DNA from 2 places in the Arthrobacter ginsengisoli genome. Region 2 is predicted to be linked to the other one. Evidence: riboswitches for the same ligand, from Rfam matches in the RefSeq annotation. Region 2 holds a riboswitch; the other holds the start of a gene.
What was found. Region 2 has a riboswitch for thiamine pyrophosphate ahead of J2X01_RS01905 (bifunctional hydroxymethylpyrimidine kinase/phosphomethylpyrimidine kinase). Riboswitches for the same ligand answer to the same signal wherever they lie in the genome.
Positions count from the first base shown of each region.

Region 1 (7,096 bases), on a different contig from region 2:
CCCCGCGATGAACGCCGGGCGCAACTGCTCGCAGCGGCCCAGGAAGTCTTCGTTGCCAACGGCTACCACGGGGCCGCGATGGACGAAATCGCCGAGACGGCGCACGTGAGCAAGCCCGTGCTGTACCAGCACTTCCCGTCCAAACGCGAGCTGTACCTGGCCCTGCTGGACAACGAGCTGAGCAAACTGATCGCGCTGCTGCTGGGTGCCCTCAACTCCACCACGGACAACGATGAGCGCGTCCAGGCCGTCATGCGCGCCTACTTCCGCTTCATCGCCAGCGACGACCAGGCCCACCGCCTTGTCTTCGAGTCCGACCTCGTCAACGACGCCGACGTCAGCGCCCGGCTGGAGGCCTTCAACAAGACCTTCGCCAACGCCGTCGCCCGGGTCATCGCGGAGGACACGAAGCTGCCCGAGCTGGAGTCCCAGCTGCTGGGCCGCGGACTCGCGGGAATGGCCCAGGTCAGCGCCCGGTACTGGCTGGAAACCGACGGCAATCTTGACCTCGATGTGGCCAGCGATCTGATCTACCGTTTAGCTTGGCGCGGAATCTCCCGCTTCCCCAAGGAAACCTAGACTACAAATAGACATGACACCCAAGAGAACTTTGATTGGCTGGGAGGCCTTGCAGTGGAAGTAAAGATCGGCATACAGAACATCGGCCGCGAAATTGTCCTGGAATCGGCCCAGGACGCCGACGCCGTGGCCAAGGTGGTCGGCGAATCCATCACGAAGGGAACGGAGCTGCGCCTAACGGACGAAAAGGGCCGCCTGATCATCATTCCCGCAAACGTGCTGGGCTATGTTGAAATCGGCGCCCAGGAAGCCCGCCGCGTCGGTTTCGGCGCGCTCTAGCCCTTACCCGGTGCCGGCCTTCGGGCCGCACCGGTCCCCCGACCGGCGAGGAGTCCGAACATGCTTTCCCTGATTGTGGTTGCCCTGGTGACCGTGGCCGCGGGCTTTGTGGTCTGGGCCAATGACAAGCGGCACGCCAAATACGGCATCGCGGTGCCGGCGGGGATATCACTGGCCGTCGGAATGCTGAGCTGGATCATCTTCATCGCGGCAGGGCTGGGCTACCAGCCCGGGCTGACCTGGATTCCGTGGGTGCTGCCCATGGTCCTCGGCACCGCCGCCGCCGTGGCGGCGGTGCTTTACCTGGGCAAGACCCGCACCCGGCGCGACACCGCCCGGCTCACCGCCATCCTGCGCTACTAGCCGGTCCGGGACCGGCCGGGCTCGGCGGTGGCGCCGATCCGCGCTGCGGCTGCGCCGGCGGCCGTTGCGGCCGCGACGTCCCGCCGCGTGACGGCGCCCCCGGCGTCGTGGGAGCTGTACCGGAGGAAGACCCGGTTGTAGCGCCAGTCCAGATCCGGGTGGTGGTGTTGTTCTTCGGCCAGGCGTCCGACGGCGGCGATCAGTTCCAGCGCCGCGGCCGCCGTCGGCACTTTATAGACCGTGACGAGACCGCCGGACTGGTATCGCCAGTCCGGCAGCCCGGTCAGGGCCGCTTCGACCTCGCCCTCGTTGAGGATGTCCTCCGTGGCTGCCATGGCAGGCTCCTTTGCCTAAAGGAATTCGGCCCGGCCCTCCATAGCCGAGGAGGCCAGCGCATGCTCCCGGCGAGGGATCCTGCCGGCCCTCTTTGCCAGCCTACCGGCGATCACCGCGTGCTTGAAGGCCTCCCCCATCAGCACCGGATGCTGCGCCCGGGTTACGGCGGTGGCCAGCAGCACCGCGTCACAGCCAAGCTCCATGGCCAGGGCCGCGTCGGAGGCGGTGCCAATCCCGGCGTCGAGGACCACGGGCACCGAGGCACGCGAGACGATCAGTTCGATGTTGTGCGGGTTCAGGATGCCCAGCCCCGTGCCGATCGGCGCTCCCAGCGGCATCACCGCGGCGGCGCCCAGGTTCTCGAGCCGCAGGGCCAGCACCGGGTCGTCATTGGTGTAGGCGAAGACCTTGAATCCGCGGCCGACGAGCTGCTCCGTGGCCTCGACGAGTTCCACCGCATCCGGCAGCAGGGTGGTCTCGTCTGCGATCACTTCCAGCTTCACCCAGTCTGTTTCGAGGGCTTCGCGGGCCAGCTCGGCAGTCAGCACGGCGTCCTTGGCGGTGAAGCAGCCCGCGGTGTTGGGCAGCACCCGGATATTGTTCTCCAGCAGCAGCTGGAACAGCGACCCGGCCTCCGCCGGCGAGTAGCGTCGCATCGCCACCGTGGTCAGTTCCGTGCCGGACGCCAGCAGCGCGGCCGCCAGCCCGTCCAGGCTCGGCGCCCCGCCGGTGCCCATGATCAGGCGCGACCCGAGCTGCACGCCGTCGACGGTGAACGGGTCCGCTGCCGCGGGGGAAGCTTCCGGGGCCGACGCTGTGGCGTTCGCCATGCTGCTCATCCTCCCTGCACCGCCGTGACGAGTTCGATGTCGTCGCCGTCGGCGAGCGCGGTGCCGTGCCACTGGCTGCGGGGAACCACTTCAGCGTTGCGGGCCACCGCGACCCCGAGTTTGATGCCGTCGGCAGACTGGCCGTTCGGGGCCAGCGGCCGGCCGGTGACCTGGCTGACCAGGGTGCCCACGGAGGCGCCGTCGGCGAGCGTGCGCCCGGTTCCGTTGAGGGTGATATTCATAGCGTTTCCTTGCTGTGCTCGGGGGTGGAAGGGGTGTTCCGGGATGGCGTGCTCCGCGGTCCGGCGGCCGGCGCGCCGTTGTTCGTGGTGTTGTTGCTCCTGGTGCTGCTGCCCCCGGTGCCTGCGGCACGGGGACCGGCAGCGAATCTGTCCGGCCGGAAGCGCGCCCAGCGGGGGTCCGCGACGCCGTCCAGCAGCTGCCGGCAGATCTCCGCGGCGGCGGGCGTGAGCAGGATTCCGTGCCGGAAAAACCCTGTGGCGATGATCAGCCCCGCAACGTCCCCATGGCTGCGCTGGTCCGCCACGCGGCCCAGCAGCGGCGCGTTGTCCGGGGTCCCCGGCCGGGCCCGGGCGGTGGCTTCGAGCAGTTCCAGTTCGGCGACCGCGGGGACCAGCTGCTGGGCGTCGCGCAACAGCTGGTAGACGCCGCCGGCGGACACGGCCCCGCCGGCCGGGGCCGATGCCCGGCTGCCGCCACCGAGATCGTCCTCCCGCGCGGTGGCGCCGATCACGACCGTGCCGTCCTGCCGGGGAACGATGTAAACCGGCACGCCGCGGACGAGTCCCCGCACCGTTGCGGTCAGCAGCGGCCGCAGTTTCTCCGGCACGCGGAGCCGGAGGATGTCCCCGTGGACCGGCCGCAGCGGCAGCCGGAGCCCCTCCGGCAGGCCGTCGAGCTCGGCGGCGCCGAGGCCGTTGGCGACAATCGTCTCGCGGGCCCGGACGGAGCCGCCGCCGGCGAGACTGGCGCCAGCCACCCGCCCGTCCTCCCGGAGCAGCCCGGCGGCCCGCCTGTTAATGGTGTGGGACTGAGTGTCCGCGGCCAGGAGTTCCCCGATCCGGGCGAGCAGCCGGCGCGGGTCCACCTGGTGGTCGGCGGGAATGTCGAAGGCACAGGAGATGCCCGGGCTCAGCAGTGGCTCCCGGCCGCGAGCCGCCCGGACCGTCAGCGGCTCGACGGCCAGGCCGTACGACTGCTGGACGGTGCGCAGGTCCGTGAGCGCCCGGCGGTCCGCCGCGTCGGCCCCCACGGCGAGGGTCGGCGTCGTGAGGTATCCCGTGCCGGGGCCATCGACAGCGCCGGTGTCCGTTCCCGGGGCCCCGCCGGGCTCCAGTCCGGCTGCGAAGGCCGGCCAGAGGCGGGAGGACTCCAGCATGAGCTCCAGGAGGGCCTCCTCCTGGTAGTGAAGTTCACTCACCGGGGCGAGCATGCCGGCGGCGGCCCAGCTGGCGCCGCTTCCGGGGGCGTCGTCGATCAGGGCGACCGATCGGCCCGAGCGGCGCGCGGCCCAGGCGATCCCGTGGCCGATGACGCCGCCGCCGATCACGGCGACGTCGTAACATGGGCCGGCTGCGGCGTCATCAGCGGCTGCAGCTGCCGCTGCGTCGGTGCCCGCGGCCACGCCGCGGGCGGAGGTCTCGTCCAAAAGGATTCCTTCCCTACGCCGGTACTAACCGGATCAGGTCAAGCGGTCGGCTCTGATGCCCTCTCAGCCAGCCGGTGCCGGACGCCAAGGGCGTGGACGGACGCGGCGGGCTCCCGCGGTACTTGCCCAGTTTAGAGGAACTAGGCTGGACCCATGAGCCCGGATGCCCTCCACACCACTGCCCGCCTTTACCTTTGCACCGATGCCCGCCAGGACCGCGGGGACTTCGCCGACTTCGTGGACGCGGCATTTGCCGGCGGCGTCGACATCATCCAGCTGCGCGACAAGTCACTGGAAGCGGCCGAGGAACTGGCGTACCTGGCAGTCCTGGAACAGGCGGCCCGGCGCCATGACCGGCTCTGGGCCGTCAACGACCGGGCGGACCTCGCCTCGTTCTCGGGCGCTCCGGTGTTCCACATCGGGCAAAAGGACATCCCCCTCGGAGCCGCCCGGAAATTCCTCGGCCAGGACGCCGTGATCGGGCTGTCCACCCACAGCCCGGAGCAGGTGGACGCAGCCATCGCCGCGTCCCCCGGCCGCAACGGCCTGGACTACTTCTGTGTCGGACCGGTCTGGGCCACTCCGACGAAGCCGGGCCGCGCCGCCGTCGGGCTCGGACTGGTGCGCCACGCGGCGGACGCGATCCGCCGGGCCGCGGACCGGGACGGTGCCGGGGCGGACGTGGTGCCGTGGTTCGCGATCGGGGGCATCGACCTCGGAAATGTGGAGCAGGTGGTGGACGCCGGGGCGCGCCGGATCGTGGTGGTCCGCGCCATCACGGAGGCCGACGATCCGGCCGGCGCCGCCAGAGCCCTGCTCGCGGCACTCGACGCCGCGGGGAACTGAGCCCGGTCCCCCGACTCAGCCGGTCAAACCGAGTTCTGTCATCCGGCGTGAATGGTTCGCCGCCACTTCCGCCATCATCCCGCGGACAAGCTCCTCGGACCGTTCCTCATCCGCGCCGATCAGGCCGCCGACGAACGAGTGCTCAAAACTCACCCGCTGCGCCTGGGTCAGGGCCTCCCCGAGCAGGCGCCTGGCCCACAGCGCCAGCCGCGAGGCCAGCCGCGGGTCGTCGGCAAGGGCCGTCCTGAGCCGATCGCGGAGCACCGCGGTGGCCCCCTCATCGGCCTGGACCTGCTCCACCAGGGCCCGGGTCCCGGCATCGACGTAGCGGGAAATGGCGCGGTAGAAGTCGGCGGACACGGTGTCGATCACGTACGCCTTCATGAGGGATTCGTACCAGTCCGCGGGGCGGGTGCGTTCGTGGAAGTGGTCCACGGACGGCTGGAACGGCAGCATGGCAGCCTCAACGTCCTGGTCCATGGCGTCGAGTTTGGCGCTCACGAGCTCGTAGTGCCGGAACTCGATCACGGCGAGCCGGCCCAGCACCGCACGGTCGTGCAGCGTGGGGGAATACCGTGCGTCGGAAGAGAGCCGCTCGAACGCGGACAGCTCGCCATAGGCGATCACGCCCAGCAGATCCCTGAGGAAGCTGTAGTAACTGGCGGGATCAGCCGGCGATGTGCTCATGATCCAAGACTAATGGCGCAAATGAAGCTAATCTGATTTTCGTGTCCCATCATCGCCTGACCCCGAGCGTCCACCAGCAGAAGAACCAGCTTGCCGAGGCCCTCAACGCGCTGCGCACGACGCTGGAACTGCCGGGGCCCTTCCCCGAGGACGCGCTCCGGGAGGCCAAGGAGGCAGTCGCCGGGCACGAGCTGCCGGAGCTGGATTTCACCCATATCGAGTTCGTGACCATCGATCCGGCGTCCTCCACCGACCTGGACCAGGCCCTTTTCATCGACCGTTCCGGCGAGGGCTACAAGGTCTTCTACGCGATCGCCGACGTCCCCTCCTTTGTGGCCCCCGGCGGGGCGCTCGACGCCGAGACGCGCCGCCGCGGGCAGACCTTCTACACCCCGAACGGCCGGATTCCGCTGCATCCGGAAGTCATCAGCGAAGAAGCCGGAAGCCTGCTGGCCGGGCAGCTGTGCGCCGCCTTTGTCTGGGAGTTCGAGTTGGACGCCGCCGCCGAGGTGTCCGCGGTGCTGGTCCGCCGTGCGACCGTCCGCAGCCGGGCCAAGCTCAGCTACCGCGGTGTGCAGGCCGAGCTCGACGCCGGCACCGCCGCACCCGTCCTCCAGCTGCTCCGGGAAGTCGGGATGAAGCGGGTGGAGCTGGAACGCCTCCGCGGCGGGGCCAGCCTGAACATGCCGGAGCAGGAAATCGAACAGCTGCCCGACGGCGGCTACCGGATTGTCGCTGCACCGCCGCTGCCTGTGGAGGACTGGAACGCCCAGATCTCCTTGATGACGGGGATGGCCGCCGCGGGAATCATGCTGGCGGGCAAGGTCGGCATCCTGCGCACCATGCCGCCGCCGGATGAAGCCTCACTCGGACATTTCCACCGCCAGACCAGGGCTCTGGGCAAGCCCTGGGACGGCGCGATGAGCTACGGCGAATACCTGCGCACCCTTGACCCCACGGACCCCCGGCAGCTGGCGATCGTGCACTCGGCCGGCATGCTGTTCCGCGGAGCCGGCTACACACCCTTCGACGGAACGGTTCCCGGGGCCGCCGTCCAGGCCGCCATCGGCGCCGCCTACGCCCATTCCACGGCCCCGCTGCGCCGGCTCATCGACCGTTTTGTCCTGGTCATCTGCGAGGCGCTGAGCAACGGCACGGCTGTGCCCGACTGGGCCCGCGCCGCGCTGCCGTCCCTTCCCTCGATCATGGCCGCGTCGGACCAGCTGGCCGCCAAGCTGGAGCGCCTCGCGCTCGACACCGTCGAGGCAGCGCTGCTGGTCAACCACGTCGGCCAGGAGTTCGACGCCGTCGTGATCTCCGGCTCCAAACCCGGCAAGAACGGCCGGAACGGCAACGGCGGCGCCAGGCCGGGCAACGGAAGCGGGCCTTCCGGGATCGTGCAGATCGCCGAGCCCGCGGTGACGGCCCGCTGCCCCGGCGAACTCGAACCCGGCACCGAGGTCCGGGTCCGGGTTCTCTCTTCCGACATCGCCACCCGTGAGGTCCG
Region 1 is NZ_JAVDVQ010000005.1:184,814-191,909, reverse strand. Features, by position in the region: gene J2X01_RS08165 (TetR/AcrR family transcriptional regulator) at 1-579, shown strand, start outside; gene J2X01_RS08160 (DUF3107 domain-containing protein) at 634-858, shown strand; gene J2X01_RS08155 (hypothetical protein) at 919-1,221, shown strand; gene J2X01_RS08150 (4a-hydroxytetrahydrobiopterin dehydratase) at 1,218-1,556, opposite strand; gene J2X01_RS08145 (thiazole synthase) at 1,572-2,387, opposite strand; gene thiS (sulfur carrier protein ThiS) at 2,393-2,629, opposite strand; gene thiO (glycine oxidase ThiO) at 2,626-3,957, opposite strand; TPP riboswitch at 4,049-4,183, opposite strand; gene thiE (thiamine phosphate synthase) at 4,210-4,902, shown strand; gene J2X01_RS08125 (ferritin-like fold-containing protein) at 4,918-5,589, opposite strand; gene J2X01_RS08120 (RNB domain-containing ribonuclease) at 5,631-7,096, shown strand, end outside.
Region 1: it holds a riboswitch for thiamine pyrophosphate, as region 2 does, so the genes downstream of both, thiO (glycine oxidase ThiO) here and J2X01_RS01905 (bifunctional hydroxymethylpyrimidine kinase/phosphomethylpyrimidine kinase) in region 2, are expected to answer to the same signal.

Region 2 (7,096 bases):
GTCCCGGAGGCAAGCCAGCCCACGACGCCGGTGATCAGCAGGAGCCACGCGAACGGTCGGTCGCGGGTCATCGGGGGCAACGGCCGTTCCGCAGCCGATGCGCTGGAGCTTCGCTGCTGCGCGGCGGCCTCGCCGGTGGCACTGGAGATGCTGGGCATGGAATCAATGTCCTTCGGATCGGGTGCGTCTGGCCCGATTCTATCGCCGGAGGCCGAATGAAGTCCGGGATGCGTCGCGCCGTCACGAGTGATTCGGTACACGGTGTGGGCCGGATGGCTTGCTTACGCCTCCTTTGACGGGTCCTGTGAGACAATGAACGTGGCTGGAACCCGATCCACATCCGGATTCCGGTCCGGCGACTTTGTTCCCAAGACCGCCAATGATGAGCAGGGAGCTACGGATCCTCTGATCCGGGCTGTCCCGCAATGCCATTGGACGGCACCTGGTTGTGGCGTGTAGATCAACGGGTTTCAGAACAATTCCGCCGGCCCTCCAGGGCTGCCGCACCCCACTGCCGGTGCGAACCTGAGGGTATCCAATTGACTTCTGTCAATGCCTGCGGGTGTTGACAAATATTTGCCCCAACGGGTGCCGGATGTGGCGGTACGTCAGGGGCAGGAGTGTCGCCACATATGGATAATGACCAGGTTGTAACAGGCAACGAAGACGCGCTTGTCACGAACGAAACAGCCGGCGAAACAGCGGAAGCCGTGACTGCAGCCACGCCGCCGAAGCGGCCGGTCCGGACCCGCCGCAAGCCGCTCCCCAAGACCGGCGCGGCCGCTGACACAGCAGCGGCTACAACTGTCCCCGCCGAGGGCCCGGTCCCCGCCGAGCACGCAGTCCCGGCCGAGGGCGCCGCGGCTCCGGCCGCCGAGGCCACGGCCAAGGCCCCCGTCCGCCGCTCCCGCGCCCGCAAGGTCGCTGAACCGGCCGAACCCCTTCCGGCCTTCGCCGCCGACGCCGCGACTCCCGCCGCCGGGACCCCGGCGGCAGAGACAGCGGCGGCAGAGACAGCGGCAGCCCAGACCGCTGAGGCCCCCGTTGAGAAGCCGGTCCGGCGCCGCGCCAGCCGCGCCAAAACCGCAGCCCCCGTCGTGGAAGCCCCGGCCGCCGAAGCTCCGGCAGCGGAAGCCGTGGCCGCGGCGGAAGCCCCCGTGGCCGCTGCCGCCGGTGCCCCGGCGCCCGTGGGCGCCGGCGCCGAAGCCCCCGCAGTACCGGCAGACGAGACACCGGCCGAAGCAGCCTCCGCGTCCTCGCTGTTCCTGGAGCCGGGAGCGGTCACCTCGATGATTTTCCAGGCGCCCGACCTGACCGCCGTCGTGCGCCCGGCCCCGGCCCCGGCGGCCGTCGCCGTAGCAGACGCTGACGAAGAAGAAGAGGGCGAGGAAGGCGAGGACGCCGGCAGCCGCCGCCGGCGCCGCAGCCGCGGCCGCCGCGGACGCACCGGCCGCGGGGCCGACAGCGAGACCGGCGCCGGGAACGACTCCGAAGCCGCCGGAGACGAAGAAGAGGAAGGCTCCGAGGAGGCGCTCGAAGAAGGCGTCACGTCGCGCCGCCGCCGTCGCCGCCGCCGTGGTGACCAGGACCTGGAACTGACCGGCGGGGAAGGCGACGATCCGCCCAACACGGTGACCCGCGTCCGTGCACCCCGTGCGGCTGCCGAGGCGCCGGTCAACAACCGCGTCACATCCCTGAAGGGCTCCACCCGGCTTGAGGCGAAGAAGCAGCGCCGCCGCGAATCCCGCGACACCGGCCGCCGCCGCACCGTCATCACCGAAGCCGAGTTCCTGGCCCGGCGCGAATCGGTCGACCGCCAGATGATCGTCCGCCAGCGCGACGACAGAATCCAGATCGGCGTCCTCGAGGACGGCGTCCTGGCCGAACACTTCGTGTCCAAAACCCAGCAGGATTCCCTGATCGGCAACGTCTACCTGGGCAAGGTCCAGAACGTGCTGCCGTCCATGGAAGCCGCCTTCGTCGACATCGGACGCGGCCGCAACGCCGTGCTCTACGCCGGTGAAGTCAACTGGGAATCCGTGAACCTCGAGGGCAAGCAGCGCCGGATCGAGAACGCGCTCAAGTCCGGCGACTCCGTCCTGGTCCAGGTCACCAAGGACCCGGTCGGCCACAAGGGCGCCCGCCTCACGAGCCAGATCTCACTGCCCGGCCGCTACCTCGTGTACGTACCCGGCGGTTCCATGACCGGCATCTCCCGCAAGCTGCCCGACGTCGAACGCAACCGCCTCAAGCGGATCCTCAAGGACCGGCTGCCGGAAAACGCCGGCGTCATTGTCCGCACCGCGGCCGAGGGCGCCTCCGAGGAAGAGCTCACGCACGACATCAACCGCCTCCGCGCCCAGTGGGAAGGCATCGAGGGCCAGTCGACCTCCACCAAGATCCTCGCCCCCGAGCTGCTCTACGGCGAACCCGATCTGACCATCAAGGTGGTCCGTGACGTCTTCAACGAGGACTTCTCCAAGCTGATTGTCTCCGGCGAGGAAGCCTGGGACACGATCGAGGCCTACGTCACCTACGTGGCGCCCGACCTCGTGGGCCGGCTGGAGAAGTGGACCAAGGACACGGACATTTTCGCGGCCTGGCGCATCGACGAGCAGATCCACAAGGCCCTGGACCGGAAGGTCTTCCTGCCCTCCGGCGGCTCCCTCGTGATCGACCGTACCGAAGCCATGACCGTGGTGGACGTCAACACCGGCAAGTTCACCGGCAGCGGCGGAAACCTTGAGGAAACCGTCACCAAGAACAACCTCGAAGCCGCCGAGGAGGTCGTCCGGCAGCTCCGGCTCCGCGACATCGGCGGCATCATCGTCATCGACTTCATCGACATGGTGCTCGAATCCAACCGCGACCTTGTGCTGCGCCGCATGGTCGAGTGCCTGGGCCGGGACCGGACCAAGCACCAGGTTGCGGAAGTGACGTCGCTGGGCCTCGTGCAGATGACGCGCAAGCGGATGGGCACCGGGCTGCTGGAAGTCTTCGGCGAACAGTGCGAAACCTGCGCCGGCCGCGGCATCGTCACCCACGACGAGCCGGTGGAGCACCGCCGCGCCAACGTGGTGGCCGCCGAGCACCACATCCCGCGGACCGAGCACCAGCCCGCCGCCCGGGTCGAACGCAAGAGCCGCCGCCGCGGCCGGGGCGGCCAGGGTGCGGAGGAGCAGTCCGTCCCGGCGGCAGTCCACCCCGAGCCCACCGAGGCCGAGCGCCACGCCAAGGCCGAGGCAACCCGCGCCGCGCTGGCGAATATCGCCGCAGCGGCGCACGCCGCGCACCTGCACGACGGCGAGGCAGCCACCGCTGCCGACGCCGCGACCCGCCATGCCGCTGTCGAGGCAGCCGTCGAGCTGGCCGCAACGGAGGAAGCAGCCGGACGCCCCGCCGCCGTGCTGACGTTCGGCGGCGAGCAGGTCGCCCTGCCGTTCGTCGAGCACCCCGACCAGGCGAGCACACCCGCGCTCACCCTGGACCTGCTGACCGAGGCGTTCGCCCACCTGGGTGAAGCCGAGGCCGCCCCGGAACCCGCAGCCCCGGCAGCAGCCCAGGAACCGGCGGCAACGGCGGCCGCCGCCCCGGCCGCCCGGACGGCGGCGGTCGCTCCGGCGCGCACCGGCGGAACCGGCCCGGGACGCGTCCAGGCGCCGGGTTCCCAGACCGAGGCGGACACCGAGGCTGGCACCTCGCGTGCCCGCCGCGGCCGCCGCAACCGGAGTGCCAGCCGCGCCCAGGGTGCAGCCAACGAGACCTCGGTGGAACAGCGGCGGGAAACCCCGCACGCCGCGCCCGTGTCAGTGCACGAGGCCAAGGTCCCGGCGGCACAGCCGGCCGCCAAGCCTGCCGCGAGCGAGCCGATCATCCTCGGCGTCGGCGTTCCGGCCTCGGAGCTCTAACGCGGGAACAGTTCAACCAGGCCGCGGGTGCGGTCCGGACTGCGTAGCAATACGGGCAGTTTCGGGCCGTGCCCGCGGTTGCGTTAAGGGATCGGGCTAGGCTGTTACCTGACACGGGGTGCCGCGCATCGGGCCGGCTGAGATCCAGACCCGTTGAACCTGTCCGGTTAGCACCGGCGAAGGGATGTCTCCCATGACCATCGCCTCATCGTTTCTTCCGCCTGTCCCTGCCGCTTCCGCCTCCCGGATCCCCAGGGTGCTGGCGATTGCCGGCTCCGATCCCTCCGGCGGCGCAGGCATCCAGGCCGACCTCAAGAGCATTGCCGCGCACGGCGGCTACGGCATGGCGGCCATCACCGCCCTGACCGCCCAGAACACCCGCGGCGTCAGTGCCGTGCACGTCCCGCCGGCGTCCTTCCTGACCGCCCAGCTCGACGCCCTCAGCCAGGACATCAGCATCGACGCCGTCAAGATCGGGATGCTGGGGGAGGCCTCAGTGATTGACGCCGTCCGCGGCTGGCTCGAAAAGGCCCGGCCCGGCGTCGTGGTCCTGGATCCCGTGATGGTGTCCACGAGCGGCGACCGGCTGCTGCGGGAGGCCGCAGCCGATGCACTGCACACGCTGTTGCCGTTCGCGGACCTGATCACACCCAACCTCGCCGAGCTCGCGATCCTGCTCAACGAGCCCGTCGCCGGAAACTGGGCCGGGGCGCTGGAACAGGGCAAGCGGCTCGCCGCCCTCACCGGCACCACGGTCCTGGTAAAGGGCGGCCACCTCGACGGCGGCAGCGGCACCGGAAACCCCGGTGACCGCAGCAATGACGGCGGCTGCCCGGATGCGCTGGTCAACACCGTCGGGCTCCTGGCCCAGGACCTCGTGGTGGTGCCGGGGGAGCGGGTGCCCACCCGCAACAGCCACGGCACCGGCTGTTCGCTGTCCTCGGCGATCGCCACGGTGCAGGCCAGACTCATGGGACAAACCGGAGCCGGGGACTGGGAGGCTGCGCTGCGCGAGGTCAAACCCTGGCTGCGGGAGGCCCTCCGCGCCTCGGACCGGCTCGACGTCGGCACCGGCAACGGCCCGGTCCATCATTTCCACCACGTCCAGCAGCACACCCAGGAGCATGGCCAAACCAGCCGCGTCCCCGCCGAGGGCGCCTTCGCCGCCGCGCTCCGGGACGCGGCAACCGCCGACCTCGAAGCGATCCACGGCCTGGACTTCATCAAGGCCCTGGCGGACGGGTCGCTGCCGGAGAAGGAGTTCGCCTACTACCTCGCCCAGGACGCGATGTACTTAAACGGCTATTCCCGGGTCCTGGCCCGCGCCGCCGCCATCGCGCCCACGGAGGCCGAGCAGCTCTTCTGGGCCCGGTCCGCCCAGAACTGCCTCGAAGTCGAGTCGGAGCTGCACCGGACCTGGCTGAGCACCCGGACGGCCGACGGAACGCTGGGGCCGGTCACCAAGTCCTACGTGGACCATCTGCTTGCCGCCTCGGTCTCCGGCAGCTACGGGGTGCTCGTGGCCGCTGTGCTGCCGTGCTTCTGGCTCTATGCCGAGGTGGGGGAGACCCTGCACGGGCAGTTCCTCGCCGCCGGCGCCCCGGACGCGCACCCTTATGCGGTGTGGCTGCGCACCTACGCGGATGCGGAATTCGCCGCCGCCACCCGGCAGGCCGTCGCCTATACCGACGCTGCGGCGCGGGCGGCGTCGGCGGGCGAACGGGACGCCATGACGCTGGCCTTCCGGCAGTCCGCCCGCTACGAGGTCGAATTCTTCGACGCGCCGCGGCTGCACGCCTGACCGCGGGAGCCGGGGGGAGCCTGTACGATAGGTGGGCACGGTTCCGGAAGTCGTTACAGCGGGCTCTGTCCATACAGAGTTGTGACTACCACGTTCTTCACGTCGGAACCAGCCTCATTTGCGGCCGAAGGCAAAATTAGCGTAGTCTAGATCTTCGGTGCTTACGCCAACACTTGGGTTATGACCTTGAGGACGCTCCACTTGATTTCGAGTGCGATTGTCCACGGGATAGCTCATGGGTTCCCCCGGGGAATCCACCGGCGTAGAGGCACAGCGTGAGCCGGACCAGAAACTTTGGACCCAGGTTCCGCACGCAAATCTAGTAATAAACGTCGAGAGAAGTGAGTTCCCCAGTGGTGTACGCGATTGTCCGCGCAGGCGGCCGCCAAGAGAAGGTTTCCGTTGGAGACTTCGTTACCCTGAACCGCGTCCCCGGTGGAGCCGGCAGCACCTTTGAGTTGCCCGCACTGCTCCTGGTGGATGGTGACAAGGTCACGTCTGCAGCTTCGGACCTGGCCAAGGTAAAGGTTACGGCTGAGATCCTTGAGGACCTTCGCGGTCCCAAGATCGTCATCCAGAAGTTCAAGAACAAGACCGGCTACAAGAAGCGCCAGGGTCACCGTCAGGAATTGACCAAGGTCAAGATCACCGGTATCAAGTAACTACTCGTTACTGTTCAGGTTTTCAGCAGATTCCCCAGAATTTTAAGGCAGGCATTTCCAAATGGCACATAAAAAAGGCGCGAGTTCCACTCGCAACGGTCGTGACTCGAACGCCCAGTACCTCGGCGTCAAGCGCTTCGGCGGCCAGGTAGTTTCCGCAGGCGAGATCATCGTCCGCCAGCGTGGCACCCACTTCCACCCGGGCGCCGGCGTTGGCCGCGGCGGCGACGACACCCTGTTCGCCCTGACCCCCGGCGCTGTCGAGTTCGGCACCCGCCGCGGTCGTCGCGTCGTGAACATCGTGGCTGCTGCAGCTGCAGAGTAACACCAAGTCTTAAATCGGTGGGGCGGGCCATTAGGTCCGCTCCACCGGTGTTTTAACCGCATTACAATCATCTTGGGCGTCTTTGCACGCCCGGGGAACAGCACTGAGGAGATCCACGTGGCCAGCTTTGTAGACCGGGTAGTACTGCATGTATCCGGCGGTACCGGCGGCCACGGTTGTGTCTCCGTCCACCGCGAGAAGTTCAAGCCGCTCGGCGGTCCGGACGGCGGCAACGGCGGCAACGGCGGCGACGTCATCCTGCGCGTGGACCCCCAGACCACCACCCTGCTCGACTACCACCACGCCCCGCACCGGCACGCCACCAACGGCGGCCCGGGCATGGGCGACTGGCGCGCCGGCAAGCACGGCGAAACACTGATCCTGCCGGTTCCCGAGGGCA
Region 2 is NZ_JAVDVQ010000001.1:406,756-413,851, reverse strand. Features, by position in the region: gene J2X01_RS01915 (vitamin K epoxide reductase family protein) at 1-158, opposite strand, end outside; gene J2X01_RS01910 (Rne/Rng family ribonuclease) at 633-3,908, shown strand; TPP riboswitch at 4,013-4,110, shown strand; gene J2X01_RS01905 (bifunctional hydroxymethylpyrimidine kinase/phosphomethylpyrimidine kinase) at 4,102-5,709, shown strand; gene rplU (50S ribosomal protein L21) at 6,063-6,371, shown strand; gene rpmA (50S ribosomal protein L27) at 6,433-6,696, shown strand; gene obgE (GTPase ObgE) at 6,814-7,096, shown strand, end outside.